Regions from separate parts of the Allobosea sp. P4_H5 genome, predicted to be linked through region 3. Evidence: predicted binding sites of a transcription regulator. Region 3 holds the regulator's gene; each other region holds the start of a gene.
What was found. The regulator PhoB, encoded in region 3, activates phosphate uptake and scavenging genes when phosphate is short. The targets are predictions, from matches to a motif close to TGTCATNNANCTGTCAT.

Region 1 (9,896 bases), on a different contig from region 3:
TCGCGGTCCTGCGTCACCGCGACGATCGCGCGGCCGAAGCTGGTGCGACGCAGGAAGAAACGCAGGCCGAGCAGCACCGCGAGCGCAACCAGCGGCATCAGGATCAGCTGGTAGGTGGTGTAGAAGATGCCGAAGACCTCGACCGTGCCGAGCCAGTTCATCGGTGCGTTGGCGAAATAGGGCTGCACGCCGAAGACGACCTTCTGCGCGTCCTCGAGGATCATGAAGACGGCGAAGGTGACGATCAGCTGCAGCACCTCCTCCTTGCCATAGACGCGGCGCAGCAGCGCGATCTCGACCAGCCCGCCGACGAGGACGCCGACCAGCGCGGCCGCGATCAGCAAAGTCGGGAAGGCGAGCCAGGTCGGCAGGCCGGCCGCGCCGAGCGCGAGCACACCAGCCGCCGCGACATAGGCGCCGATCGCATAGAACGAGCCATGGGCGACATTGACGATGCCGAGCACGCCAAAAATCAGCGACAGCCCGACCGCGACCAGGAAGATCAGCGAGCCATAGGCCAGGCCGTCGAGCGCGGCGAGGAGAAGCATTTCAGGAGGCATGCGGTCCGTTCTTCAGGTTTTTAGTTGAGCGCCCGCTCTCCGCACAGGTCGTCCCGGGCGACCGAAGGGAGACCCGGGACCCATTCCGGAACGGTTCAGGAATGGATCCCGGATCAGCGCCGCTGCGCGGCCTGTCCGGGATGACGGCGTGGATGCAAGGAGACTACTTCGCGTAGTCGAAGGTCTCGATCGACTTGTCGGTGACGAGGTCGGGCTTCACCTTGGCGAACCAGTCGAGCGACTTCTCGCCGAGCGGCGTGGTCACCAACTTGCCGGGATAGAGCGCCATCTTGTCATAGACGGCGAAGGGATAGTCCGGCACGCGCTTGGTCGTGCCGAGCAGCTGGTCCTCCAGCCCCTGATGATCCCCGCGGATGGTGATCGTGCCAGTCAGCGACTTGAATTCCAGCCCCTCGAAGGCGGCGATCACCTCCTCCTTGCTCGGCCATTTGCCGCCGGCGCCGGCCTTCTCATAGGCCTTCACCAGCCCGGTCAGAGCCTGCTGCATGTGGAAGGTCGGGTAGATCGGATAGACGCCGGTCTTGTCCTTGTACGCCTTGACGAAGGACTGCATCTCCGGCGTGTCCTTGTGCTTGGGATGCCGCCAGTAATGGTCGCCGCGCGAGCCGACGATCACGCCTTCCGGCAGGACATTGCCGAGGCGCTCCAGCGAGCTTTCGGCCAGCGGCAGCACGAAGGTCGACTGCTTCAGCAGGCCGCGCGCTGCCGCCTGCTGGACGAAGGTATCGAGATCGCCACCCCAGGAGGTCGAAATCACGACATCGGGCCGCAGCGCCGACAGCCTTGTAATCTCGGTCGAGAAATCCGGCGCGCCGAACTTCGGGAAGAGCTCGGCGACGACCTTGACGTCGGGCTTCAGCGCCTTGAGGCCGGCCTGCAGCAGAGCCCAGGATTCACGGCCCCAGGCATAGTCCTGGTTGACCACCGCGACGCTCTTGAAGTCGGGCTTGACCTTCATCAGGTAGAGCAGCGTCGCCATCATCTCGGCGCCGGCATGAGCCTGCGTCCGGACCGAATACTTCCACTTGCCGTCCTCGAAGATGGTCTGCGTGCCGCAATCCCACATCACGTTGACGACCTTGAGGTCCTCGGCGACGGGTGCGAGCGCATTGCAGGAACCGGACGAGATCGCGCCCAGCATCACCTGTGCGCCCTGCTCCTGCACAACGCGGCGATATTCGGACAGCAGCTGGTTGGTGCCGGCGCCCTCGTCGACATAGACCGGCTTCAGCGGCACGCCGAGCACGCCGCCCTTGGCGTTGATCTCCGCTATCAGGAGGTCAGCGGCATTGCGGCCGGGCACGCCGAAGACCGAAGCCGGCCCCGACAGGAAGGTGGCGATACCGACCACCAGCTCCTTCGGCTTGTCCTGCGCCAGAGCCGAACTTGCGAGCAGCGTGCCTGCCAGCGCGGCCAGCGCCAGTTTCATCGTCTTCATGAGCATCCTCCCTGAACCTCGCATGACATCGGGCGCTCTTGAGCGGCGCCTCGTCCGGCGAAAAGGGGCGCATAGAGCCAGCAGTCGGACAAGAAGGATAAAGCGATGAAGGCCATAGGGTTTTTCTATGGAGCAGGCGCTATGGCAGCCATCGCGAAACGCTATTTGACTTCATCAGGCCGACGACGATCTCTCGCGCGGAACGGAAGGTGCGCGACTGACTGATGACCAATGCTCTCGATGGAATCCTGGTGGTGGCTCTGGAGCAGGCGGTGGCCGCTCCGCTGGCGAGCTGCCGGCTCGCCGATGCCGGCGCCCGCGTCATCAAGCTGGAGCGCGAGGAAGGCGATTTCTCGCGCGGCTATGACGACTATGCCGGGGGCCTCTCCTCCTATTTCGTCTGGATCAACCGCGGCAAGGAATCCTGCCGGGTCGACCTCAAGGACCCGAAAGACCTTGCCTTGGTCGAGGCGATGCTGGCTGAAGCCGACGTCTTCATCCAGAACTTCGCGCCCGGCGCCACCGACCGGTTAGGCATCGGCAGCGAGGCGTTGCGCCAGCGACACCGCAAGCTGATCACCTGCGACATCTCCGGCTATGCGCCCGGCACGCCGCACTACACCAAGAAGGCCTATGACCTGCTGATCCAGGCGGAAGCCGGCCTTGCCGCCGTCACCGGCAGCCCTGACTCAGGCCCGACGCGGATCGGCATCTCGATCGCCGACATCGCCACCGGCAACGCGGCCTATGCCGCGATCCTGGAAGCCTTGATCCGGCGCGGGCGCACCGGCGAGGGCTCGCGCATCCAGCTCTCGCTGTTCGACACCATCGCCGACCTGATGAACGTGCCCTATCTGACGCGGCGCTATGGCGGGATCGAGCCGCCACGGCTCGGCCTCGCCCACCCCTCGATCGCGCCCTATGGCGTCTTCCGCCTCGCCGATGCCGAGGTGCTGATCTCGATCCAGAGCGAGCGCGAATGGCAGATTTTGGCCCGCGACGTGCTCGGCGATGGCCGCCTGCTCGAAGATCCACGCTTTTCCAGCAATGTGCTGCGCGTGCGCAATCGCCCTGCCCTCGATGCCGCGATCCAGGCGATCCTGATCACTCGCTCCTACGCCGAGACGGCGGCCGGGCTCGATGCGGCCCGCATCGCCTACGGCACGGTCTCGACGATGGCCGACCTGATCGACCATCCGGCCGCGACCGCCCTGCCCGTCCCGACTCCGAACGGCCCCATCGACGTGCTGGCACCGCCGGTGCTGGTCGACGGCCAGCGCGTGCCGATGCGGGCGCCACCTGGCCTCGGCGAACATGATGAAGCGTTGCGCCGCGAATTCGCGGCAAAGGCGGCGCGATCAGCCTGAGATGAGCATGACGACAGCCAACGATCACACCGACATCCGCGAGGCAGTCGCGAAGCTCTGCGCCGACTTCCCCGGCGAGTACTGGCGCAAGCTCGACCGCGAGATGGCCTATCCGGCCGAGTTCGTCACGGCGCTCACCGAAAGCGGCTTCCTCTCGGCGCTGATCCCGGAAGAGTATGGCGGGGCGGGCCTGACCCTCTCGGCCGCGGCGGCGATCATGGAGGAGATCCAGCGCCAGGGCTGCAATGGCGGCGCCTGCCATGCCCAGATGTATGTGATGGGCACGGTGCTGCGTCATGGCAGCGCCGAGCAGAAGCAGCGCTATCTGCCCGGGATCGCCTCAGGCGAATTGCGCCTGCAGGCCTTCGGCGTCACCGAGCCGACCAGCGGCACCGACACCACCGCGCTCAGGACGACGGCTCGACGCGAGGGCGATCATTACATCGTCAACGGCCAGAAGATCTGGACCAGCCGGGCGGCACAGTCGGACCTGATGCTGCTGCTCGCCCGCACCACGCCGCGCGACCAGGTGCAAAAGCGCACCGACGGACTCTCGGTCTTCATCCTCGACATGCGCGAGGCGCTGCAGGCCGGCCTCACCATCCGGCCGATCCGCACGATGATGAACCACGCCACCACCGAGGTCTTCTTCGACAATGTGAGGGTGCCGGCGGCCAACCTCGTCGGCGAGGAGGGCAAGGGCTTCCGCTATATCCTCTCCGGCATGAACGCCGAGCGCATCCTGATCGCGGCTGAGTGCGTCGGCGACGCCAAATGGTTCATCGACAAGGCCTCGACCTACGCCAAGGAACGCCAAGTCTTCGGCCGGCCGATCGGCCAGAACCAGGGCATCCAGTTCCCGATCGCGAGGGCCTACGCCAACATGCGCGCGGCCGAACTGATGGTGCGCGAGGCGATCTCCCTCTACGAGGCCGGCGCCAATCCGGGCGCCGAGGCCAACATGGCCAAGATGCTGGCGGCCGACGCCTCCTTCGAAGCGGCCAATGCCTGCATCCAGACCCATGGTGGCTTCGGCTTCGCCGAGGAATACGACATCGAGCGCAAGTTCCGGGAGACGCGCCTCTACCAGGTCGCGCCGATCTCGACGAACCTGATCCTGTCCTATCTCGCCGAGCATGTCCTCGGCATGCCACGCAGCTATTAAGCCTATGAACATCGACCATCTGCAATCCTGGATCGGCCGCTCGGAAGAGGCGTCCGACCTGATCACGCCGCGGCTCGTCGCCAGCTATGAGGCGACGTTCTCTCCTCACCTGGCGCCATACCCGCAAGGCGAGGCGCCGCTCGCCCTGCATTGGTGCCTCGCGCCGCCGATCTCGCCGATGGCGGCGCTCGGACCGGACGGGCACGCAGCCAAGGGCAAATTCCTGCCGCCGGTCCCCTTGCCACGGCGGATGTGGGCGGGCGGCCGGATCGAGATCATCACGCCCCTACGAACCGGTGACGAAGTCACCCGCCGATCGGCAATCAGCGACGTCTCCTACAAGGACGGCCGCACCGGTCCGCTCTGCTTCGTCGCGGTCGACCATGAGCTCGTCACGGCTCGTGGCGTCGCGCTGCGCGAGCGGCACAACATCGTCTATCGCGAGGCGACCCAGCCAAGCTCCGAGCCGCCAGCTGCGGCTGCCGAGCCGCGCCCGGCCGACCTGGCCTGGACGGTCGAGGCAGACCCGGTGCTGCTGTTCCGCTATTCGGCGCTCACCTTCAACGGCCACCGCATTCATTACGACCAGCCTTATGTCACCGGCGTCGAGGGCTATGCCGGGCTCATCGTGCACGGGCCAATCCAGGCGACGCTGATCATGAACATCATCGCTACCCTCTCCGGCGGCGAGCCGATCCGGCTCGACTATCGCGGGCTCGCGCCGCTGATCGCCGGCGAAGCGTTCCAGGTGAAGGCGAAGCGGCTCCCGGATGGCGCCATCGCCGCCTGGACCGAGGGCGCCGACGGGCGGGTGCGAATGGAAGGGGTGAGCCGGTAGCACTCGCGTCGTTCTCGGACGGAGCGGAGCGCAGATCCGAGAATCTCATGACAAGAAGGCGCTGATTGGAGCCTCCTTCGGCTTGAGATGCTCGGGTCAAGCCCGAGCATGACGGCTGCACCCCCATCTTCCCCGGTGTCACGGTCCTGCCATGGTGCTAGCGTCTCTCGCTGCACCTCGCTTCAGGAGCCGACGATGGACCGCGCCCCCCGTTTCAGCCGCCGTGACACGCTCAAGGCCGGGGCCGCCATCGCCGCGGCGGGAGCGCTGGCCACGCCGTTGGCAGCGCAGGCCCCAGCCAAGCTCAAGCTCCGGCTGCTGGAGACCAGCGACCTTCATGTCAACGTCGTGCCTTACGACTACTTCCGCGACGCGCCCGACGACACTGTCGGCCTCGCCAAGACCGCGAACCTGATCAAGGCGGCCCAGGCGGAGGCCAGGAACAGTCTGCTCTTCGACAATGGCGACTTCCTGCAGGGCTCTTCGCTCGGCGATTTCGTCGCCTACAAGAAGGGGCTGAAGGCCGGCGAGACCCATCCGATGATCGCCGCGATGAACGCCCTGCCCTATCAGTGCGGGACGCTCGGCAATCACGAGTTCAACTACGGGCTCGACTTCCTCGAGCACGGCCTCGCCCGCGCCGAGTTCCCGATCGTCTGCGCCAATGTCGACCGGGTCGGCGGCGGCACGCTGATCGAGCCCTGGCGCATCTTCGAGCAGAGCTTCGAGGACGAGGCCGGGACGAGGCATGTCCTCAACATCGCGGTGATCGGCTTCGTGCCGCCGCAGATCATGCAGTGGGACAAGGGCAATCTCGACCGCAAGGTGACGGCGACCGACATCGTCGACGCCGCGCAGAAATACCTGCCGGAGATCGCGCTCGCCCATCCCGACCTGACCATCGCCCTCTGCCATTCGGGCATCGCCGGCGGCGAGCGCAAGGGCGGCGAGGAGAATGCGGCATTGCATCTCGCCAAGCTCGACGGCATCGACGTCGTGCTGACCGGCCACCAGCACCTCGTTTTCCCCGGCGGCAAGGCCTTCGACGGTATTCCGGGCGTCGACAACAAGAAGGGCTCGCTGCACGGCAAGCCGGCCTGCCAGCCCGGCTTCTGGGGCTCGCATGTCGGCATCGTCGACCTCGAGCTGGAGAAGCGCGACGGGCGCTGGCGCATCGCCGACTTCAAGGTCGATCCCAAGCCGATCTACGAGCGCACGCCCGACCGCAAGATCGTGCCGAAGGCGGAGGTGGATGCGGCCGTGCTCGCCACCGTCAAGGCCGACCACGAGGCGACCCTGACCTATATGCGCGAGCCGGTCGGCACCACGAGCGCCCCGATCAACAGCTATTTCGCCCTCGTCGCCGACGACCCGTCGGTGCAGATCGTGGCGGAGGCGCAGATCGCCTATGCCAAGCCGCTGATGGCGCAGACGCCGCACAAGGACCTGCCTGTCCTCTCGGCCGCGGCGCCGTTCAAGTCGGGCGGGCGCGCCGGGCCGGCCTTCTTCACCGACATTCCGGCCGGGCCGATCGCGATCAAGAACGTCGCCGACATCTATCTCTACCCGAACACGGTGCAGATCGTGAAAGTCACCGGCGCGCAGATCCGCGAATGGCTGGAGCGCTCGGCCGGCATCTTCAACCATATCGACGTGGCGAAATCCGAGGAGCAGCCGCTGATCAATCCCGGCTTCCCGGCCTTCAATTTCGACGTGATCGACGGCGTCAGCTACCAGATCGATGTGACGCAGGCCTCGCGCTATGACGGCGACGGCAAGCTGGCGGCGCCGGACGCCCATCGCATCATCGATCTCGCCTACCAGGGCAAGCCTATCGACGAAAAAGCCGAGTTCATCGTCGTCACCAACAACTACCGCGCCTCCGGCGGCGGCAATTTCCCGGGCACCAAGACGACGGTGGTGCTGGAGGCGCCCGACCTCAACCGCGACGTGATCGTGCGCTTCATCATCGAGAAGAAGACGATCAACCCGGCTGCCGACAACAACTGGTCGCTGAAGCCGCTACCGGCGAACGTCAACGTCACCTTCCCGACCGCGCCGGCGGCGGTGAGTAAGAAGCCGGAGACGCTGAAGGCGCAGCCGGTCGGCGATGCCGGCGAGGGTTTCGTGAAATACCGGCTGGGCGGCTAACCGCCGCTTCCGGCGTTTCAGAAGCGGGCGTTTCCTTGGAGATGCGCCAATCGAGGGCGGCTTCCGCTACCGGCGCCTTGCGCTCGACGAGCGGCAAAGACCTGTGCCGCTCGCGCCGGGATCGACGTCAGGGGTGCAGAAGCCACGGCAGCGCAGATGAACCGGGCGAAGGCGCCCCTTCGCAAGCAGCATGGAACATCGCCGCCAAGGGACCGGACCGTCCCGACATCAACCGGACCCGCAGCGGTTGGAAAAGAGAATCTGGCGCCGCCCGTCGCGCTCGAAGGTCTTCACGACATAGCCGGTGAGGCCGGACCAGCGCATACGACACCATTCTGCTCCATCGCCCTGTCGCGCGCAGGAATCGGCGGCGACGCAGGTGTTGAGAGGGATCAGCGCCAGCAGCGGCGCGCCGAGCGAGGGGAATTGGCGCAGATTGGCGGGATAGACGATCCTGACCGTCGCGGTCTGTCCCGGTGCGAGCCGCGGCGCTGCAAGGTCCCTGGACTCCGCGCAGCGCTGCGACTGCCCGTAATAGACGGAGCATCCCGAAGAGAACGGTGCGGATCCGAATGACGGCTGAACCGTTTCGTAGCCGGGTTGCATCCCGAAGGCGGTCAGCCGGATTGGACGCCCGGCCTCGTCGGTTCCGAACAACCCTCCCCGCCCGAAGCGCAGCATGATGAGCGGCCGGTCGGAGATGTCGTTCAGCGAAATGCCGCCGCGCCGTGCCTGCCAGCGCGACACGCTGACGAGGGCCGAGCCGCAGCCGCGAGGATTGGCGCGATACGCCCCCATGATGCTGCCCGGCCCCGTCAGCTCGATGCTGCAGCTCTGCCGGCTCCCGAAGGCGTCCGCAACCTGCACGGACCAGGTGCCGGCGAAGGAACCGCCCCGCCCCGATTGAGCCAAGACGGGATGAGAGGCGAGGATAAGCGCCAGGCCGGCAGCGGCAGCGACGAGCGCATGTCGCGCAAACCGGGCGAAGAGCATTGCAGACAAGCGGCTTGGGCTGGGCACTCGCCCTCCTCCGGCAGATTCCGGTTCCACTGTGAATTGCCGGCACAAGGAACTGTTAGGCGTAGTGTCTCGTACCGGCTTGTCCGGTCGTCTCGGGCAGGCCAATCTCGCTAGGATTCGTTGATTCTGCCGCGGATACCCGGCTGATCGGTTTCAAGCCGGCGCGTCTCAGGCAGCACGCACGACCAACCTCGATCCAGGACTCAAAGCTGAGATGATGGAGATTTCGACCAGCGGGCTCGAGCGGGAAGACCCGCTCGGTTTCTGGTCGCAGACCGTGCTCAAGCGCATGGCGGTCGACAGGCGCGACGAAGCGGCTACGCCTTTTCATGCGCGGCTGAGGCGGGCTGCCGGCGAGGCGGGAGAGTTCTGGGACCATTTCTCGACGCAGGTGCGTGTCGAGCGCTCGCAGCATCGCTGCCGCGCCGACAATGGCGATGAGATCTATGTCGGTCTTGTCCTGGACGGCCGGTCCGAGGTGAGTTTCGACGATCATCGCCTGCTGCTGCGGGCAGGTGACGTCTATGTCAGCGATTTCGCCCGGCCGATCCGGGCGAACTGGCTGGAGCACCGGGAGCTCGGCGTGGTGTTCCAGCGAAGCGCCGGCCGCCAGAGCGTCGGGCGCCTGGCGCAGGGCGGCGCGGTCAAGCTCCTGATCTCCCATCTGCGCGCCCTCGCAACCGAGATGAATGCGCTGTCTGCCGACGAGCGGAGCGCTGCCGTCGACATCGCCGTCCGGTTCGCGCGCCTCGCTCTTGCCGGCGACGCTGCCCGGACGATGGAGTGCGACCGGCCATCGCTTCTGGCCGCGACCCGCCAGTTGATCGCGCAGCGCCATGCCGACCCGGAGCTGACCGTCGAATCCCTGGCGACCGCATTGGGCTGCTCCCGCGCCTCGCTCTATCGTGCCTTCGAGCACGAGCCGGCGGGCGTTGCTGCGACGATCTGGGCCGCGCGGCTGCAACATGCCGGCGATCTCCTGCTGGCGGAGCCCGCGACGGCGATCGGCTCGGTCGCATTCAGGTCGGGTTTCCTCGATCAGGCCAATTTCAACCGGATGTTCCGGCGCGAGTTCGGCATGGCGCCCGGAGAATTCCGGGAAGCGGCGAGGAACAGGCAAGTCAGCGCCCGCTGAACTGCCGGGAGACCGGCGTCGCGACCGCCCCTGCCCCGCCCGCAGCTCATGGCCCGCCGCCGCGCCGCGTGCTAAAGCCCGCACGCCATGCTCGCCCGCTTCTTCGCCTATTATCGCCCGCATCGCGGGCTCTTCCTGCTCGACTTCGGCTGCGCCGTCGTGTCCGGCCTGCTCGAGCTCGGCTTTCCCATCGCGGTGAAG
Region 2 (9,896 bases), on a different contig from region 3:
AAAGCGAATAGACGTTTCCGCTAAGGGCTATCCGGATATCCTCTACCCGGATCGCCGGTCACTCCGCCGGCTGCGGATGCGCCTCGGCCGGCGCATGGCGCGAGCCGTGCTTGCTGCGCGCCATGTAGCTGTAGGCCACCGGCACGACATAGAGCGTGAGCAGCGTGCCGAAGGTCATGCCGCCGACGATGACCCAGCCGATTTGCGAGCGGCTCTCGGCGCCAGCGCCTTCCGCCAAGGCCAGCGGCACGGCGCCGAGCACCATCGCACCGGTGGTCATCAGGATCGGGCGCAGGCGCAGCTCCGCCGCCTCGACCAGGGCGTCGACGAGCTCCCGGCCCTCCTCGCGCAGCTGGTTGGTGAATTCGAGGATCAGGATGCCGTGCTTGGTGATCAGCCCGACCAGCGTGATCAGGCCGATCTGGCTGTAGACGTTGAGCGTGCCGCCGGAGAAATAGAGCGCGGCGAGCGCACCGGTGAGCGAAAGCGGCACCGAGACCATAATCACGACAGGATCGACGAAGCTCTCGAACTGCGCCGCCAGCACCAGATAGATGAAGCCGAGCGCCAGCAGGAAGACCAGCAGGATCGAGGAACCCGACTGCTTGAACTCGCGGCTCTGGCCGGAATAGTCGGTCTGGAACGAGGTCGGCAGCACCTTCGCCGCGCCCTGCTCCAGCACGCTCAGCGCATCGCCGAGCGAGTAGCCTGCGCCCGGCACCGCCGTGATCGTCGCCGAGCGCAGCTGGTTGAAGCGGATCAGCTCCTTGGGCGCGACGTTCTCCTCGACCTGGACCAGGCTGGAGAGCTGCACGACCTGGCCGCCGCGGCCGATCAGATAGATCGACTGCAGGGCCTGCGGCGTGTTGCGATCCTGGCCGGCGACCTGCAGCATCACGTCGTACTGCTTGCTGTTCATGTTGAAGCGGGTGACCTGGCGCCCGCCCAGCAGCGTCTCCATGGTGCGGCCGATCACATCGACGCCGACGCCGAGATCGGCGGCGCGCTGGCGATCGATCGAGACCTTGATCTGCGGCTTGTCGAGGATGAGATTGCTCTCGATGTTCGTCAGCGCCGGATTGCCCTGTACCTCGGCGATCAGGCGGTCGACGTTCTGCTTGATCTCGGCATAGCTGTCGGAAGAGCGCAGCACGAACTCGACCGGCTTGCTGTTGGCGCCGCCCTGGCCAAGCGAGGGCGGGTTGGTCGCGAACAGGCGGATACCGGGGATCTGCGACAGCCCCTTGTTGATCTGCGCGACCAGGTCCTGCTGCTTGCGGTGGCGCTCTTCCCAGGGCTTGAGGCGCGCGAAGGCGATCGCCCGCGTCACATCGGGGAAGCCGACGATGACGAGGTAGCTGTCGACCTCCTGGATCTTGCTGAAATAGTCCTCGACCCGCCGGGCATAATCGGCGGTGAAGGCCATGGTCGCGCCTTCGGGCGCGACGCCGATCGCGGTGATGGTGCCGCGATCCTCGACCGGCGCCAGTTCGGAGCGCAGGTTGGTGAAGAAGAAATAGCTGCCGCCGGCGACGCCGAGCGCCAGCAGCACGATCACCGGCCGGATCGACAGCGCAAAGCGCAGCGAGCGGCGATAGCCGCTCGACAGCGCCTCGAAGAAGCGTTCCAGGGCGTTGTAGAGGAAGTTGTGCTTGTTCTCGTGGCGCAGCAGCTTGGCGCACATCATCGGCGTCAGCGTCAGCGCGACGAAGCCGGAGACCAGCACGGCGCCGGCGAGCGTCAGCGCAAACTCGACGAAGAGCTTGCCGGTGCGCCCGGTCGAGAACGCCATCGGCGCGTAGACCGCGACCAGCGTCAGCGTCATCGCAACGACCGCGAAGGCGATCTCGTTGATGCCCTTGATCGCCGCCTTGGTCGGCTCCACCCCGTCCTCGATATGGCGGTGGACGTTCTCGAGCACGACGATGGCGTCGTCGACGACGAGGCCGATGGCGAGCACCATCGACAGCAGGGTCAGCGTGTTGACCGTGAAACCCATCGCATACATCAGCGCGAAGGCGCCGATCAGCGAGACCGGAATGGTGACGAGCGGGATCAGCGTCGCGCGCATCGAGCGCAGGAACAGGAAGATGATCAGCACGACGAGGACGACCGCCTCGCCGATCGTCGAGTAGACCGCCTTGATCGAGCGGTCGATGAAGATCGAGGTGTCGTAGGAGGTCGCGATCGACATGCCGTCGGGCAGGTCCTCGCGAATGCCCGGCAGCGCCGCGACGACGCCGGCGGAGACGTCGAGTGGATTGGCGGTCGCCTGCTTGACGATGCCAATCGTCACCGAAGGCTCGCCGCCGAACCAGGCTGCGTTGCGCTCCTCGCGTGCGCCGAGCTCGACCTTGGCGAGATCGCGCAGCTTGACCGGGAAGCCGCTAGCGTCCTTGACCGTGATCTCGCGGAACTGCTCCGGCGTGATCAGGCTGGTCTGCGAGAGCACGGTGAATTCGCGGTCGTTGCTCTCGATCCGGCCGGACGGGATCTCGACGTTCTGGGAGCGCAGCGCCGCCTCGATCTCCTGCACGGTGATGGCATAGGCGGCCATGCGGGCGCGATCGAGCCAGATGCGCATGGCGAACTGGCGCTGGCCGAGAATACGGACCTCGGCGACGCCGGTGATGTTCTGGACCCGGTCGGAGATGAAGCGGTCGGCGAAGTCGGTCAGCTCCAACGGCGAATGGCGCTTGCTGGTCAGCGACAGATACATCACCGGCTGGGCGTCGGCCTCGACCTTGGCGATGATCGGCTCGTCGATCTCGTCGGGCATGCGGCCGCGCACGCGGCTGACACGGTCGCGCACGTCGGAAGCCGCGACGTCGGGATCGACGTCCGGGCGGAAGCGCACCGAGATCTGGCTGCGCTCCTGGCGGCTGGTCGAGTTGATGATCTCGATGCCCTCGATGCCGGCGATCGAGTTCTCCAGGATCTGCGTGACCTGCGTCTCGATGATCTCGGCGCTGGCGCCGCGATAGACCGTCTGGACCGAGACGATCGGCTCATCGATGTTCGGATATTCGCGCACCGTCAGGCGCGTATAGGAGACGAAGCCGATCAGGACGACGAGCAGGCTGAGGACGGTCGAGAGGACCGGCCGGCGGACGAAGAGCTCGAACAGGCTCATTGCTGCGCGACACCTGGCTGCACGGCGCCCGGCAGCGAGCTGGTCTGGACCGAGGCCTTTTCCTTGATCGCCACGGTCGAGCCGTCACGCAGGCGCATCTGGCCGGCGGTGACGATCTGCATGCCGGCTTTCAGCCCCTTCACCACCTCGACCTTGCCGAGCAGGCGCTTGCCGAGCTCGACCGGCATGCGCCGGGCCTTGCCGCCCTCGATGATGAAGACCGCCTTGCCGACGCCGTCGGGCACCACCGCGGTCTCCGGCACGAGCAGCGCGTTGTCGCGCTTGTCGACCACCACGGTGACACGGGCGAACAGGCCGGGCTTCAGCACGAGGTCGCCATTGGGAATGGTGGCGCGCAAGCGAACCGCGCGGCCGTTGACGTCGACGACGGGATCGATCGCGAAGACCTGGCCGGTGAAGGGCCGGTCGGGCACCGCATCGACCTTGAGCTGGATCGGCTGGCCGACCTTGACCTGGGTCAGGAAGATCTCGGGCACGCGGAAGTCGACCTTGATCGGATCGATATTGGTCAGCGTGATCAACTGCTTGCCGACCGAGACGTAATCGCCGACGCCGACCGCGCGCAGGCCGACCACGCCGGTGAACGGCGCCTTGATCGTCGCCAGAGCGAGCTTGGCCTGGACGAGCTGGATCTTCGCTTCCTGCGAGGCGAGCTGCGCCGTCGCCTGCTCCAGCGCGACCTGCGTGCCGGAGCCGCGCTGCACCAGCGAGCGATTGCGGTCATGCGTGTCGCGGGCGAGCGAGAGATCGGCCTGGGCCTGCTTCAGCTCGGCGTCGAGCATGGCAGTGTCGAGCATGACCAGCTTCTGGTCCTTGGCGACCTTCTCGCCCTCCTTGAAGCCGAGCGCGACGACGCGGCCAGCCATTTCGGGAGCGATCACCACGGATTCGTCGGCGGCGAGCGTGCCGAGCGCCTCGACTTCCTCGTTGACCGAAGAGAGCTCGATCGCGCCGACCTCGACCGGCACGCCGGCGGCCTGCCCGGGGCCGGTCGCCTGTGCCTGCGCCTGCTGGCCGCTGCCCTTGAAGTGGTTGCGGTAGCCGTAATATCCGCCGCCCGCCAGCCCGGCGACCAGGATAAGGAGGAGAAAACGCTTCATCAGGCTGGACGCTCCGGGAGTACGGACATATTCTAGACTGGACGGTCTAGTTTGATAAGCACCCTTTAAGGGCGGAAGCGTGACGGAATGATCAATGCACGGACGCGGTAGCGCCACCGCTGCAGAAGCAAGACCGATGCCGGCCGAAAAATCACGGCCGGATAAACATGACGCGATCACCAAGGCCGCTTCGGAAACGTTCCTGGCCGAGGGCTTCGACCGCGCCAGCCTGGACCAGATCGCCCAGCGCGCCTGCGTCTCCAAGCAGACCATCTACAGCCATTTCGCCGACAAGCAGGCGCTGTTCCTGGCGATCTGCTCCGAACTCACTGAAAAGCTGACGATTCCGCTGCGCCGGCCGCCGAGCGAAACCGGCGATCTGCGCACCATCCTGCTGCGTCTCGGCAAAGATGCGCTGGCGATGATGCTGCACCCGGCCTCGCTCGACCTGCACCGCCTGATCATCGGGGCAGCCTCTCGCTTTCCCGAATTGGGACAGGCTGCCTACGAGGCTGGCGCCGGGCGTATGATCACGGAGCTCTCCGCCTTGCTCGAGCAGCGGTCACGATCCGGTGATGGCCTGCCGCGGGCACTCGCCCGCGAGGAAGCCGACAGGCTCGCCGAGCAATTCATCGGCATGCTGCGCGGCTTCCATCAGGTCCGCGGCCTGCTCGGAATCGATCCGGTTCCCGATGTGGCGCGCAAGGCTTATGTCGCCGCCTGCGTCGACCTGCTGCTGCGGGCGGGCTGACATTCTGGCTTCGCCTGCGAGTGCGGGCGATATGGTTGACGGTCGATGACCGGCCCTCCGCCTTGACCGTCCCGGAATGCTCCGCCTCCTGTCACGGCGCTGTCATCTGCCCCCGATACCGCATCATCCCGCAATCGCGGGAGAGTGTTGATGCTGCGTATCGAGGGTCTGACCAAGCGTTTCGGCGGTAAAGCCGCCGTCGACAACGTCACCCTGTCGATTCCACGCGGCGAGATGGTCGGCATCATCGGCCGCTCGGGCGCCGGCAAGTCGACGCTGCTGCGCATGCTCAACCGCCTCGCCGACGCCAGCGAAGGCCGCATCCTCAGCGAGGAGCGCGACGTCACCGCCCTGCGCGGCGCGGCGCTGCGGGCCTGGCGACGCGATACCGCAATGATCTTCCAGCAGTTCAACCTGGTCGGCCGCCTGGACGTGCTGACCAATGTCCTGCTCGGCCGCCTCAACCATCGCTCCGCTGCGCTGACGCTGGTCAAGAGCTTCTCGCAGGACGACAAGGTCCGCGCCATCGCCGCGCTCGAGCGGCTCGACATGGGCCATCTGCTCGCCCAGCGCGCCGAAACATTGTCCGGCGGCCAGCAGCAGCGCGTCGCCATCGCTCGCGCCCTGGTGCAGGAGCCGAAGATCATCCTCGCCGACGAGCCGATCGCCTCGCTCGACCCGCGCAACACCCAGGTCGTCATGGACGCGCTGTTCCGCATCAATCGCGAGGACGGCATCACCGTGGTCTGCAACCTCCACCATCTCGACATCGCCGCGAAGTATTGCGACCGGCTGATCGGCATGGCCGGCGGCAAGGTCGTCTTCGACGGCCCGCCGCACGCGCTGACCAGCGAGCTCGCCGCCGAGCTCTACGGCATCGAGGCCAAGGACGCCGGCGCCGAGGCGCTCGACGCGCTCGACGCCATCGCCAGCCAGGAAGCCAAACGCGCCAAGCAGAACGCCGCCTGAGACAGCCGGCGGCGTGCCCGCGGGCCTGCCCTTACGCCTGACTATTCACCATCGACTTTTCCAAAGGAGCACCACCATGCTGACCCGTCGTCATACCCTTACGCTCGCCGCGGCCGGCCTCGCCGCGACGCTCGCCGCCCCGGCTTTCGCCCAGGACTGGAAGGCGAAGTATCCCGAGCTGGTCTTCGCCATCATTCCCTCCGAGAACGCCTCGGGCGTCGTCGAGCGCTACACCCCCTTCGTGAACTATCTCGCCAAGGAGCTCGGCACCAAGGTCACGCTGCGCATCGCCAACGACTACGCCGCGATCATCGAGGGCCAGCGCACCGGCAACATTCATATCGGCATGTATGGCCCGGCCTCCTTCGCCCGCGCCTTGATGACCGGCGCCAAGATCGACGCCTTCGCGATCGAGACCAATATCGACGGCACCAAGGGCTATTACTCGGTCTTCTACGTGAAGAAGGACTCGCCCTATCAGAAGATCGAAGACCTGAAGGGCAAGAATCTCGGCCTGGTCGACCCGAACTCGACCTCCGGCAACAACGTGCCGCGCTTTGCGCTCGACGGCATGAAGATCGAGCCGGAGAGCTTCTTCGGCAAGGTCGTCTACACCGGCAGCCACGAGAACGCGGTCATCGCCCTGCAGCAGGGCACCGTCGACATCGCCGCCAACTGGTGGAACGACGAGCAGGAATCGAACCTGCTGCGCATGGACCGCAAGAAGATGGTCAAGGCGGACGATTTCCGCATCATCTACAAGTCCGAGCAGATCGTGAACTCGCCGATGGCCTACCTCACCGAGCTGCCGGAAGAGCTGAAGGCCAAGATCCGCGACACGGTGCTGAACCTCGCCACCAAGGACAAGGCCGCCTTCGACAAGATCTATGAAGGCAAGCAGGGCCCGCTCGTCGCCGTCGACAACAAGGCCTACGACCCGATCATCGAGCTGAACAAGTTCGTCGACGCGCTCCGCAAGAAGAAGTCGTCGTAAGTCTGACAGCCGTCATGCTCGGGCTTGACCCGAGCATCTCCTGATCGAGATTCCCGGGTCTGCGCTTCGCTTCGCCCGGGAGTGACGCCCAGTCCGGGACCGGCATCAGCCGGTCCCGCGACGTGATGGAAGCGCCCCCATGACACTCGCGATCGATCGCAACGACCCGGCCATCGCCGCCCATGCCGAGCTCTATCGGCGCGAAATGGCGGCCAGGCGCCTGCGCACCCTGCTTGGCGCGGCGATCTTCCTCGCCTGCGTCGCCCTCGCCGCCATCGGCGCCGAGGTGGATCCGGCCAGGTTCGCGCAGAATCTCTGGCGTTTCCCGAAATACATCTACGAGACCCTGCCGACCTTGCGGCTCTCCAGCCTCGGGGCCGATCTCGGCGAATGGTACTGGGGCCTCAAAGGCTGGCTGAAGCTGCTCTGGCAGACGCTCCTGATCGCCTATGTCGGCACTGTGCTCGGCGCCATCGGCGGCTTCCTGCTCTGCTTCACCGCCGCCGCCAATCTCGGCCGTTCCTCGTGGGCGCGCTGGGCGACGCGCCGCTTCCTCGAATTCTGCCGCACCGTCCCCGAAATCGTCTTCGCGCTGATCTTCGTCATCGCCTTCGGCCTCGGCCCGCTGCCCGGCGTGCTCGCCATCGCCATCCACACCATGGGTGCGATGGGCAAGCTCTTCTCCGAGGTGGTCGAGAACATCGACATGAAGCCCGTCGACGGCCTGACCGCGACCGGCGCCGGCTGGTGGCAGACCATCCGCTTCGCCGTGGTGCCGCAGGTGCTGTCGAACTTCGCCAGCTATGCGCTGCTGCGCTTCGAGATCAATGTCCGCGGCGCTTCGATCATGGGCTTCGTCGGCGCCGGCGGCATCGGCCAGGACCTGATCGAGGCGATCCGCAAATTCTATTTCACCGATGTCAGCGCCATCCTCTTGCTGATCATCGTCGCCGTGATGCTGATCGACTTCGCCACCGAGCGGCTGCGGCACACGCTGCTCAGCCTGGAGCATGGCAAATGACGCTCGCCCTCTCGCCCAGCGACCGTGCCGCGCTGATCGCCCGCCACAAGGCCGCGATCGACGGCTCGCTGAAGACCAAGCTGATCACAGTCGCCGTGATTGCAGGCCTCGCCGGCCTCTTCCTCTATGGCGTCGCCTCGCTCGAGGCCTCGATCTGGAAGATCATCGCGGGTTTTTCCAATCTCGGCAGCTTCGTCGTGCTGATGCTGCCGCCCGATCCCGGCTCGCTCGCCCGCGCCATCATCTTCGTCAAGGCGCTGTTCGAGACGATCGCGATCGCCTTCCTCGGCACCATCCTCGCAGCGATCCTCGCCTTCCCGCTCGGCTTCCTCGCCGCCAAGAACGTCGTCGCCAACCGCGTCGTGCACTTCTTCGCCCGCCGCTCGCTCGACACGGTGCGCGGCGTCGACGCGCTGATCTGGGCGCTGATCTGGATCAACGTCGTGGGCTTAGGCCCCTTCGCCGGCATGCTCGCGATCATGACCAGCGATCTCGGCGCCTTCGGCAAGCTGTTCTCGGAAGCCATCGAGGCGGCCGACAGGAAGCCGGTCGAAGGCGTCGCTTCCGTCGGCGGCGGCAAGGCGCATGAAATCCGCTTCGGCCTGATCCCGCAGGTGCTGCCGGTGATCGCCAGCCAGGTGCTCTACTACATCGAGTCGAACACCCGCTCCTCGACCATCATCGGCATCGTCGGCGCCGGCGGCATCGGCCTGCATCTGGCCGAGACGATCCGCACGCTGGAATGGCAGCAGGTTTCCTTCCTGATCCTGCTGATCCTGGCGGCGGTGACGACGATCGACTTCCTCTCAAGCAAGCTGCGCTTCGCCATCATCGGCAAGCGGGCGATCTGAGGCCCTCATCACACCGGCGCGGCACACTACATCTGTCCAGTTCGATCGAGGACGATAGGGGCGCGGGGAACCCTCTCCTGTAAGGAGAGGGCAGGGTGAGGTGTGGGAGATTGGACCAGCTCCGCGAGCGCTCACCGCGCGGTCGGGTTCAGGCCAACGTTTTCAGTCCGAACACCTCACCCCTACCCCTCTCCTTCCAGGAGAGGGGTTCCCGCGCATGTTCGATCAGACACTCCAGCCATGACCATGATGCTCGGCCTTCCGCAAAGTCATGTGCTATTCTGCATAATCTGAAGGCTACATCACACATCGTGATGCACAATCGCACAAGCTATCTCATCGGCATCCAAACTTCGGAGCAAGCCGATGACCCCGATCGACCTCTACACCTACCAGACCCCGAACGGCCATAAGGCCTCGATCATGCTCGAGGAAACCGGGCTGCCCTACGCCGTCAACCTCATCGACATCGAGACGGGCGAGCAGCACCGGCCGAGCTTCCTGGCGCTCAATCCGAACAACAAGATCCCCGTCATCGTCGACCACGACCATGACCAGACGATCTTCGAGTCCGGCGCGATCCTGCTCTATCTCGCCGAACGCTCCGGCGTGCTCCAGCCGAATGACCCGCAGGCGCTGGGCAAGACGCTGCAATGGAGCTTCTTCCAGGCGGCACATGTCGGGCCGATGATCGGCCAACTCTGGCATTTCAAGGTCTTCGCCAAGGAGAAGCTGCCCTACGCGATCGAGCGCTATGAGCGCGAGACCGCCCGCATCCTGCGTGTCCTCGACGGCGAGCTGGCGCTGCGGCCCTATCTGGTCGAAGCCAGCTACGGCATCGCCGACATCATGGTCTGGCCCTGGATCGACGCCCTGCCCAAGCTCGGCGTGAGCCTGACCGACACCCCTCATCTGCAACGCTGGCACGAGACGATCGCGGCCCGCCCAGCCGTGCAGCGCGGCCTTGCCGTGCCGGCGCTCGCGCACGCCGACTCCTGAACGCGTCGCTCGCTCCCGGCCAAGCCTACAGGACGTTTGTCATGGATACCCTCTTCA
Region 3 (9,896 bases):
GACCGAAGAAGCCGACCAGGCGGAGCGCGCCATAGCCGACGCCGATCAACAGCGCGGCGAGAAAGGGAAAGGCGATATAGTCCCATTTGGTGAAACGCATGAAAGGCAGTCTGCGGGAACCGTACATCGTCGTCCAGCCGATGCACCCGAACGCCAAACGGCAAGGAGAGAGCATGGGTCCTGTCGAATATGCCTGCGCGCTGCCGATCCGGGATGGGCGGCTCCTGTTGGGCCTGCGGGCTCCGCACCGCCGGAACCGCCCCTCCTGCTGGGATACGATCGGCGGCCATGTCGAGCCAAGCGAGGCCGTCGAGGCCGCCCTCGTCCGCGAGTTGCAGGAAGAGCTCGGCGTCACGACGACGGTCTTCCGCCGTTTCGAAACGATCGAGACGACCGAGACGGATGGCGTCACGCCCGCACTCTGGCATCTGTTCGCGGTCACCGAATGGACTGGCGGCGACCCCAAGATCAGCAATGACGAGCATAGCGAGATCCGCTGGTTCAACTTCGATTAGGCCCGATCGCTGACCCCGCTGGCATCGGAGGCGTATCGCCCGGTCTTCGCCCGGCTGGCCGCGGCGTTCGGGCCGGAACCGTAGGCATCGGCATGGCGACGTTCGCGATCTATGCGGGCGCGGCGCTGGCGGAGATCGCCGGCTGCTTCGCCTTCTGGGCCTGGCTCAAGCTCGGCAAGTCGGTCTGGTGGCTGCTGCCAGGCCTGGTATCGCTCGCGGCTTTCGCCTGGTTGCTGGCCCTGCTCGACAGTCCAGCCGCCGGACGCGCCTTCGCCGCCTATGGCGGCGTCTATATCGTGGCGTCGCTGGCCTGGATGGCGCTGGTCGAGAAGGTCGCGCCGGATCGCTACGATCTGGCGGGCGCCGCGCTCTGTCTCGCCGGCGCCGCGATGATCGTCGCCGCGCCGCGCTGACAGAAGCGCTCAACTTCGCGCAAATGTCTCGTCGAAGGCATAACCGGCGCCGCGCACCGTACGCAGCGGGTCCTTGGCATTGGCGGGCGTGATCGCCTTACGCAGGCGCCCGACATGGACGTCGACAGTGCGCTCGTCGATATAGACGTCGCGGCCCCAGACGGCGTCGAGCAATTGCGCCCGGGAATAGACCCGGCCCGGCGCCTGCATCAGGAATTCGAGCAGGCGGAACTCGGTCGGCCCGAGATGCAGCTCGGCCCCGGCACGGCGGACACGGCGGGTGGTGCGGTCGAGCTCGAGATCGCCGGCAGCGAGCAAGCCGGCAACGTGGCCGGGCTTGGCACGGCGCAGCAGTGCCTGGATGCGGGCGATCAGTTCGGGCAGCGAGAACGGCTTGACGACATAGTCGTCGGCGCCGGTGGCAAGGCCACGCACGCGCTCGGTCTCCTCGCCGCGGGCCGTCAGCATGATGATCGGCACGCGCTCGGTGTCGCGGCGCGTGCGCAGGCGCCGGCAAAGCTCGATGCCGGAGAGGCCCGGCAGCATCCAGTCGAGCAGGACGAGGTCCGGCGTATGGTCGCGCAGATGCAGTTCGGCGTCGTCGCCGCGCGCCACGCTGTCGACCTCGAAGCCTTCGGCCTCGAGGTTGTAGCGCAGCAGCAGGGTGAGCGGCTCCTCGTCCTCGACGATCAGGATGCGTGCGGGCATGTCAGCGTCCGTTCAAGCGCCCGCCGGTTCAGCCATTGGCCGCCGGCAGGTCGACGAGGATGTTGGTGGTGTCGAGCTTCGGTCGGGTTTCGTCCATGGACTGCCCGGTGACGAGGTAGTGGATGGTCTCGGCGATGTTGGTGGTGTGGTCGCCGATGCGCTCGACATTCTTGGCGCAGAACAGGAGATGCGTGCAGAAGGTGATGTTGCGCGGATCTTCCATCATATAGGTCAGGAGCTCGCGGAACAGCGAGGTGTAGAGCGCGTCGATCTCGTCGTCGCGGCGCCAGACATCCATCGCCTTCTGCTCGTTGCTGGCGGCATAGGCGTCGAGCACGTCCTTGAGCTGGGCCTGGACCAGGCGGCTCATATGCTCGAGGCCGACGACGGCGCGATGCGGCGGCGAGAACTGGCCGGAGATCGCGACCGCGCGCTTGGCGATGTTCTTGGCGAGATCGCCGACACGCTCGATGTCGGCGGCGATGCGGATCGCCGAAATCAGCTCGCGCAAGTCGTTCGCCAGCGGCTGGCGGCGGGCGATGGTCAGCACCGCCTTTTCCTCGACCTCGCGCTGGAGATTGTCGAGGCGCTGGTCGGCGCTGATGATCTTCTGGGCGAGCGCGGTGTCGCGGCGCACCAGAGCCACGGTGGAGTCGCCGAGCATGCGCTCGGACATGCCGCCCATCTCGGCGAGGCTGCGGCGCAGCCCTTCGAGATCGGCGTCGTAGGAGCGGACGATATGGTCGGACATGGGGCGTATCCTTGGGGCTTGCCGACGCTTCGGAATGTCAACCGAAACGGCCGGTGACGTAGTCCTGCGTCTGCTTCTTATGCGGGTTCATGAAGATGGTGTTGGTGGCGTCGAACTCGATCACCTCGCCAAGGTACATGAAGGCGGTGTACTGCGAGATGCGCGCCGCCTGCTGCATGTTGTGGGTGACGATGACGATGGTGAAATCGCTCTTCAGCTGCTCGAGCAGGTCCTCGATCTTGCCGGTCGAGATCGGATCGAGCGCCGAAGTCGGCTCGTCGAACAGGATGACCTCGGGCTTCTGCGCGATGGTGCGCGCGATGCACAGGCGCTGCTGCTGGCCACCGGAGAGGCCCATGCCGGAGCTCTTCAGCTTGTCCTTGACCTCGTCCCAGAGGGCGGCGCGGCGCAGCGCGCCCTCGACGCGATCGTCGAGCTCCGACTTCGGCGGCTTCTCGTAGAGGCGGATGCCGAAGGCGACATTGTCGTAGATCGACATCGGGAACGGCGTCGGCTTCTGGAAGACCATGCCGATGCGCGAGCGCAGTTCGTTCACGTCGACGTTGTTGGAGATGATGTTGCGACCGTCGAGCAGGATCTCGCCGGTCGCCTTCTGCTCGGGATAGAGCGAGTAGATGCGGTTGAAGATGCGCAGCAGGGTCGACTTGCCGCAGCCCGACGGGCCGATCAGCGCGGTGACGTGCCGGTCACGGAAGTCGAGGTTGATGTTCTTCAGCGCCTTGTGCTCGCCGTAGTAGAAATCGAGGTTCTTGACGGCGATGCGAACGGGAGCTTCGGCGTCCAGCGTCTGCGGGCTCAGTTCGAGGGTCGAAAGCATCTGCATGGTCCTTCCGATCGGACGCTTATCACTTGCCGCCGCGCACGATGCGCCGGGCGATGATGGAAAGCACGAGGATTGAGACGGTGATGATCAGCGATCCCGCCCAGGCGAGCTGCTGCCAGTTTTCGTAAGGGGCGGAGGCGAACTGATAGATCGTCACCGGCAGGTTGGAGACGCCGCCGACGAGGTTCGGCGAGAACCAGAAATTATTGTTGAGCGCTGTGAAGATCAGCGGCGCAGTCTCGCCGGCGATGCGGGCGAGGGCCAGCAGGATGCCGGTAACCATGCCCGACTTCGCCGCCCGCCAGGTCACCGAGGTGATGACGACGGAGGGCGGGGCGCCGAGCGCAGCACCCGCCTCGCGCAGGGAGCCGGGAACAAGGCGCAGCATGTCCTCGGTGGTGCGCACGATCACCGGGATCGCGATGATGCCGAGGGCAACGCCGCCGGCCCAGCCGGAATAGCCGCGGAACGGCTCGACCATGATCACGTAGACGAACAGCCCGATCAGGATCGAAGGCGCCGAGAGCAGGATGTCGTTGATGAAGCGGATGAGCTCGGCAAGCTTGGAGGCCTTGCCGTATTCGGCCAGATAGGTGCCGGCGAGCACGCCGATCGGCGTCGCCACGGCGATACCGAGGAAGGTCAGCACGATCGAGCCGACGATGGCGTTGGCGAGGCCGCCGCCCTCCGTGCCCGGCCCCGGCGTGATCTGGGTGAAGGTGTTGGCGGAGAGCCCGCCCAATCCCTTCACGATCAGCATGCCGAGGATCCAGAACAGCACGACGATCGCGATCAGGGTGAAGCTCGTCGCGATGATCTTCATCATCCGGTCAGCGGTGCGGCGCGCCGGGCGCACGCGGCCCCATTCGACATGCGGCGCGGTCATGGTCTTGGTGAATGTCGCCATGGTCATGGGTCCAGCTCCGCTCAGTAGCGCTTCACCCGCGCGACCAGGAGGCGCGCGATGACGAGGACGACGAAGGTGACGAAGAACAGGATGCAACCGAGCGCGATCAGCGAGTTGAGCTGCAGGCCGAGCGCCTCGTTGAACTCGTTGGCGATGCGCGAGGCGATGGTCGAGCCGGGATCCAGGATCGAGGACGAGAGCCGGTTGGCGTTGCCGACGACGAAGGTCACCGCCATGGTCTCGCCGAGCGCGCGGCCGAGGCCGAGCATGACGGCGCCGATGATCGAGACGCCGGCCTGCGGCACCAGCACGTGGCGGACGACCTCCCAGGTCGTCGCGCCAATGCCGTAGGCGCTCTCGCGCAGCACCGACGGGATCTGGTCGAGCATGTCGCGGGTGATCGAGGCGATGAAGGGGATGATCATGAAGGCCAGGATGATCCCGGCGGTCAGGATGCCCAGGCCCGAGGGCGAGCGCGAATACAGAACGGTGCCGATGATCGGCATACCCTCGACGATGTTCGAGAGCGGGATCTGGACATAGGCCGCGAACAGCGGCGCGAAGACGAACAGCCCCCACATGCCGTAGATGATCGAGGGCACGGCGGCGAGCAGCTCGATCGCGGTCGAGACCGGCTGCTTGAACCAGGGCGGCGCCAGCTGGGTCAGGAAGACGGCGATCCCCAGCGAGAGCGGGACGCCGACGACGAGCGCGATCAACGCAGTCGAGAGGGTGCCGACGATGGCGGGCCAGGCACCGTACTGGTCGTTCTGGGTGTCCCAGACGCTGGAGGTGATGAAGCCGAAACCGAATTCGCGGAAGGCGGGCCAGCCACCAATGACCATCGAGAGCATGATGCCGGCGAGCAGCACCAGCACGAACAGCGCCGCCAGCAGGCTGGCATTGCGGAAGATGAGATCGAAGGTCCCCATCGGGGTCTTGCGCACCGGCGCGCTTGGCGCGGCGTACTGGTCGGTCACGGCAGACATCCGTGGTTACTCCGGTCTCGAAAGGCGACTATCGGATCGAAACGAGGCTCTGGTCGTCGTGGAAGCGGGGGCCCTTGTCCGGCCCCCACCCCCGTATCGTCACGCGGAAGCGATCAGAAGATCGGCTTGCCCGCCGGGTCGGTCACGCCCTTCCAGGCGTTGCGGACCTGGTCCTTGACGTTGGCCGGCAGCGGCACGTAGTCGAGGTCGAGGGCGAGCTGGTCGCCGCTCTTATAGGCCCAGTCGACGAACTTCAGCGCGGCCTGCACCTCTTCCGGCTTCTCCGGCTTGGCGTGCACGAGCAGGAAGGTGGCGGAGGTGATCGGCCAGGCCTGGGCGCCCTTCTGGTTGTTCAGCGAGATGCCGAAGCCGGGAGCCTCGTTCCAGTTGGCGTTGGCGGCGGCGGCCTGGAAGGCCTTGTCGTCCGGCGCCGGGAAGTTGCCGTCGGCGTTCTTGACGAGGGCGTGGGCCAGCTTGTTCTGCTTGGCATAGGCGTATTCGACGTAGCCGATCGAGTTGGCGACCTGCTTGACCGAGGCCGAGACGCCCTCATTGCCCTTGCCGCCGATGCCGACCGGCCACTGCACGGCCGTGTTGGTGCCGATCTTCGTCTTCCAGTCGGCCGAGACCTTGGAGAGGTAATCGGTGAAGACGAAAGTCGTGCCCGAGCCGTCCGAACGGTAGACCGGGTTGATGTTGGCGTCGGGCAGCTTGAGGTCGGCGTTCAGCGCGACGATCTTCGGGTCGTTCCACTTCTTGATGTTGCCGAGATAGATCTCGGCGATCAGCTCGCCCGAGAGCTTGAGCTTGCCGGGCTCGACGCCGGCGATGTTGATCGCGGGGACGACACCGCCCATCACGGTCGGGAACTGGATCAGGCCGTCCTTGGTCAGGTCCTCGCCCTTGAGCGGGGCGTCGGTAGCGCCGAAGGCGACGGTCTTCGCCTTGATCTGGCGGATGCCGCCGCCCGAGCCGATCGACTGATAGTTCAGGCCGATGCCGCTCTCCTTCTTATAGGCCTCGGCCCATTTGGAGTAGATCGGGAAGGGGAAGGTCGCGCCAGCGCCGGTGATGTCGGCAGCCTGGGCGACGCCCGACAGGCCGACGGCGGCGGCCGCGAGAATGAGAAGTTTGCGCATGAGGTGTCCTCTAAAGGTCGCAAGTGCAGCGGCCCTGCTAGAACACCGGCTGTATGACAGCTGGATGACACATCGTCATGAAAGTGAGCCGGCCGTCGTCACAAATCGTTAACGGGCTGCATCGGGCAGGCGCGGCAGGATCGCCCGGAAGGTCGCGCCCTGGCCGACCACGCTCTCGATCGTCAGGCGGCCGCGATGGCGCAGGACGATGTGCTTGACGATGGCGAGGCCAAGGCCGGTGCCGCCGGCCTCGCGGCTCGCGGCCGTGTCGACCCGGTAGAAGCGCTCGGTCAGGCGCGGCAGGTGCTCCGGGGCGATGCCGGGGCCGTCATCGCGCACGCTGAGGCTGGCCTCCTCGCCGGATATCGCGACGGTGATGCCGACCTCGCCGCCACGCTGGCCGTATTTGATCGCGTTCTCGACCAGGTTCTCCATCAGCCGCAGCAATTCGTCGCGGTCGCCGGCGACGGTGACGGGCTGCTGCGGCACGTCGAGCTTCAGCGTCACATCGCGCTCGCGCGCCATCAGCACGAGCGAGTCGAGGATCTCGCGGGCGATGCTGGAGAAGTCGACCGGCGTCTCCGGCGCGAGATGGGCGCGCAATTCGATGCGCGACAGCGAGAGCAGGTCGTCGACGAGACGAGCCATGCGCAGGCCCTGCTCCCGCATGATCGTCAGGAAGCGGTCGCGCGCGGCGGCATCGTTGCGCGCCGGGCCCTGCAGGGTCTCGACGAAGCCGAGCACGGAGGCGAGCGGCGTGCGCAGTTCATGGCTGGCATTGGCGACGAAATCGACGCGCATGCGCTCGGTCATGCGCTGCTCGCTGAGATCCTCAAAAGTAAGGAGCACGGCCCGGCGCCAGCCGCTGCCGGCGAGCGCGGCGATATGAATGCGGAAGGTGCGCTCGACCGGGACGCGCTCGATCAGCTCGATGGCGCGGCGGCCGCCATGGCGCGAGACCTGCTCGATCGCATCGATCAGGTCGGGATCGCGCATCACCAGAGCGAGCGGCTTGCCCTTGGCGAGCGCCGTGACCAGCGCCGGAGCCGTCGGGCTCAGCGCCTGGATCACGCCCTGCGGGTCGAGCAATACGGCGGGAACGCCGATGGCCTCGATCAGCGCCGCCGTGACCGGCGCCTTCGGGTCGACCAAAGCGTGCATGCGGTTCCTGCCTTCCGATGCGTGGCCTGCGGCGAGGCGTCATAGGCCGGAGCGGTGGTGCAGCGCAATTCCCCCCGCGCGGAACGAAGCGCTATTCGCCGGCGATGGGGCCCGACAAGCCGAAACCCGGGCCACCGGGAGACTGAATGCCGCCGAGGAGCTGGATCAGCTCGGCCTGGCGGCGCACCCCCGTCTTGGCGAAGACGGATTTGAGCTGGCCCCGCACGGTTTCGGGCCGGATGCCGTGGCTGCTGGCGATGCCCGCGACCGTGCCGCCCGACAGGAGCAGCCGCGTGACCTTCGCCTCTGCCGGGCTGAGATCGAACAGCGCTTCGAGGATGGCCGCGGACGGCGCCGCGCCACGCCCGACTTCGGTGAGGTAGAACAGCTGGGCCGCGCCGGAGAAAACGTCGAGCCCGGCCCGCCTGAGCGGAACCAGATGCGCGACGAAGGCGGGCCGCCCGCCGGTCGCCCGGATCGGGAACGACAGCCCGGCGTCCCCTGCCACGTCGAGATGCAGCTGCAGGCGCTCATTCGCCGCGGGATCGGAGAGACGCACGCGATCGAAGGCGCCGATCTCGAACGCGCCGCAAGCCATGATCAGCTCATTGGCCGCAAGCACGCTATGGCGGCCCGTGATGATGGCTGCCGGCAGGCCGATCAGCTCCAGTGCCGCCACGCTGGCACGCGCCCGCTCGAGGCCAAGACGCGCCGCGATGATCGAGGCCCGCGCCAGATGCGGCCGGAACTGGTCGAGCGCGGCGGCCGTCTCGCGCGGAACCGGGCCATCGGCGTAGAGGCGCTCGATCGAGAAGACGATGCTGTCGCCGCTGGTCGAATGGATCGAGGTGCCGACGCACCAGCCCCAGCCGCGCGGCCTGAGGAAATCGCGATAGAACGGATCCTGCTCCAGCTCCTCGGGCGCAATCGCGTCGAGGTCGGTCAGGAAACGCGGTTCGTAGAGCGGGACCAGGCGCTTGCCTCGCAGATTGTCCGCGACGAAGGGCGAAGCGACCCATTCGGCCGCGACCGCGTGGATGGCCTGCGAGGAGGTCCACTGGAACCGGCTCGGAGACGCCGCGAACAGAATCGTGCCGACGCCACCGGCTCTCGCCGCCAGCCGGTCGAGCACATCAGCCCATCGCTCCGGCACGACGGCAGCCTCGTAAATCTCGTCGATGAGGTTCGTCGCGTCCACCACTCCCCCCGAGCCGGCGGCTTCCTCGACACAGGCCCGGCAGAATCGAGGTGGCGTCGACCAGCGGCCGCGTCAAGGACGAGCTCGCTCGATCAGGACAGATGAGGCGGCGTCAGATCTCGTGCCGCCGGATGCGCCGGATCATCTCGTTCAGCGCCAGCAGCGCCAGCGCCAGGATGAAGGGCAGGATGTAGTAGATGATGCGGAAGAGCAGCAGCGCGCCCAGCACCTGCTCGAAAGGCAGGCGGCTGAGCGCGATCAGCATCGTCGCCTCGAAGACGCCGAGCCCACCCGGCGCATGGCTGGCGATGCCGATCAGGCAGGCGAAGATATAGGCCGCCAGGAAGCTCTCATAGGGCAGGTTGTGTCCGCCCGGCAGCAGCACATAGAGCACGGCGGCGGCAGCGCAGACCTCGGCAGCGCCCAGCAGCATCTGCGCCAAGGTCACTCCCAGCCCCGGCAGCGGCAGGTTCCAGCCGCTGACCCGCAGGGTGCGCTCGCCGGTCGCGACCCAGAAGAGATAGCCAGCCGTGCCGATCGCAACGGCGGCGCCGACGGCCTGGATCACCAGCGGCGAGGTCCGCGCCAGCACGGCGACCGACTCCGTCGCATAGAACAGGCTGGCGCAGAGGATCATGCCGAGCCCGAGCCAGAAGGTCAGGCCGGCGATGACGGTAAGGCTCGCGACCTCCGAGGCGCGCACGCCCTTGGACGAATAGACCCAGTAGCGCACGGTCCCGCCGGTCACGATCGGGAAGCCCAGCGTGAAGGCGACGGAATAGCTGGTGAAGGAGGCGAGCGCCGTCGTCCGATAGGGGATCGACAGGCCGAGCCGCCGCAGCGCCAGCGCGTCATAGCCGGTGAGCAGCAGATAGCTCAGCGCGGTGAAGCCGAGCGCCAGCAGAAGCTGGCGCTGGCTGGCATTGGCGAAAGCACGAGCAAGTTCGCCGGGCTCGATCTCGCGGACGATGTAATAGAGCACCACCAGCGAGGCGGCGAAGATAACCGAAGAGGCGAGCGGACCGAGCCACCACCAGCGGCTGCGCTTGCGCAACGGCATTCCTGGCTCCTGCGGGCCGAACGACATCAGTGCTCTTGTCGGGTTGCGCACGCACGCAGAACGCGGCGAGCAAGGCGGGTTGCTGGCGGCTGGCCTGGCGGCCGGACCCGAGAGATAGCGCCTTCGCCGCGATGCACAAGACAGGACAGCGCGACGAATGCGCGCCATGAGGCCGGTGCAGGACGCGCCGGCCTCATGGCGACTATGGTAG

Region 1: the regulator PhoB is predicted to act here: its motif matches at 5,426-5,442, upstream of AC1DS0_RS10380 (bifunctional 2',3'-cyclic-nucleotide 2'-phosphodiesterase/3'-nucleotidase).
Region 2: the regulator PhoB is predicted to act here: its motif matches at 5,095-5,111, upstream of phnC (phosphonate ABC transporter ATP-binding protein).

The regions. Positions count from the first base shown of each region.
Region 1 is NZ_JBFUKM010000004.1:260,763-270,658, reverse strand. It holds gene AC1DS0_RS10405 (branched-chain amino acid ABC transporter permease) at 1-560, opposite strand, end outside; gene AC1DS0_RS10400 (ABC transporter substrate-binding protein) at 724-2,019, opposite strand; gene AC1DS0_RS10395 (CaiB/BaiF CoA transferase family protein) at 2,244-3,386, shown strand; gene AC1DS0_RS10390 (acyl-CoA dehydrogenase family protein) at 3,394-4,551, shown strand; gene AC1DS0_RS10385 (HTD2 family dehydratase) at 4,556-5,389, shown strand; gene AC1DS0_RS10380 (bifunctional 2',3'-cyclic-nucleotide 2'-phosphodiesterase/3'-nucleotidase) at 5,585-7,540, shown strand; gene AC1DS0_RS10375 (SH3 domain-containing protein) at 7,769-8,533, opposite strand; gene AC1DS0_RS10370 (helix-turn-helix domain-containing protein) at 8,775-9,695, shown strand; gene AC1DS0_RS10365 (ABC transporter ATP-binding protein) at 9,783-9,896, shown strand, end outside.
Region 2 is NZ_JBFUKM010000015.1:108,411-118,306, reverse strand. It holds gene AC1DS0_RS26315 (efflux RND transporter permease subunit) at 59-3,133, opposite strand; gene AC1DS0_RS26310 (efflux RND transporter periplasmic adaptor subunit) at 3,130-4,254, opposite strand; gene AC1DS0_RS26305 (TetR/AcrR family transcriptional regulator) at 4,391-5,005, shown strand; gene phnC (phosphonate ABC transporter ATP-binding protein) at 5,156-5,974, shown strand; gene phnD (phosphonate ABC transporter substrate-binding protein) at 6,051-6,968, shown strand; gene phnE (phosphonate ABC transporter, permease protein PhnE) at 7,108-7,989, shown strand; gene phnE (phosphonate ABC transporter, permease protein PhnE) at 7,986-8,840, shown strand; gene AC1DS0_RS26280 (glutathione S-transferase family protein) at 9,207-9,839, shown strand; gene AC1DS0_RS26275 (DMT family transporter) at 9,881-9,896, shown strand, end outside.
Region 3 is NZ_JBFUKM010000013.1:172,861-182,756, forward strand. It holds gene AC1DS0_RS24735 (hypothetical protein) at 1-100, opposite strand, end outside; gene AC1DS0_RS24740 (NUDIX hydrolase) at 174-515, shown strand; gene AC1DS0_RS24745 (YnfA family protein) at 608-928, shown strand; gene phoB (phosphate regulon transcriptional regulator PhoB) at 938-1,636, opposite strand; gene phoU (phosphate signaling complex protein PhoU) at 1,665-2,387, opposite strand; gene pstB (phosphate ABC transporter ATP-binding protein PstB) at 2,425-3,225, opposite strand; gene pstA (phosphate ABC transporter permease PstA) at 3,254-4,144, opposite strand; gene pstC (phosphate ABC transporter permease subunit PstC) at 4,159-5,127, opposite strand; gene pstS (phosphate ABC transporter substrate-binding protein PstS) at 5,241-6,266, opposite strand; gene AC1DS0_RS24780 (ATP-binding protein) at 6,375-7,427, opposite strand; gene AC1DS0_RS24785 (helix-turn-helix transcriptional regulator) at 7,519-8,625, opposite strand; gene AC1DS0_RS24790 (lysylphosphatidylglycerol synthase domain-containing protein) at 8,738-9,685, opposite strand.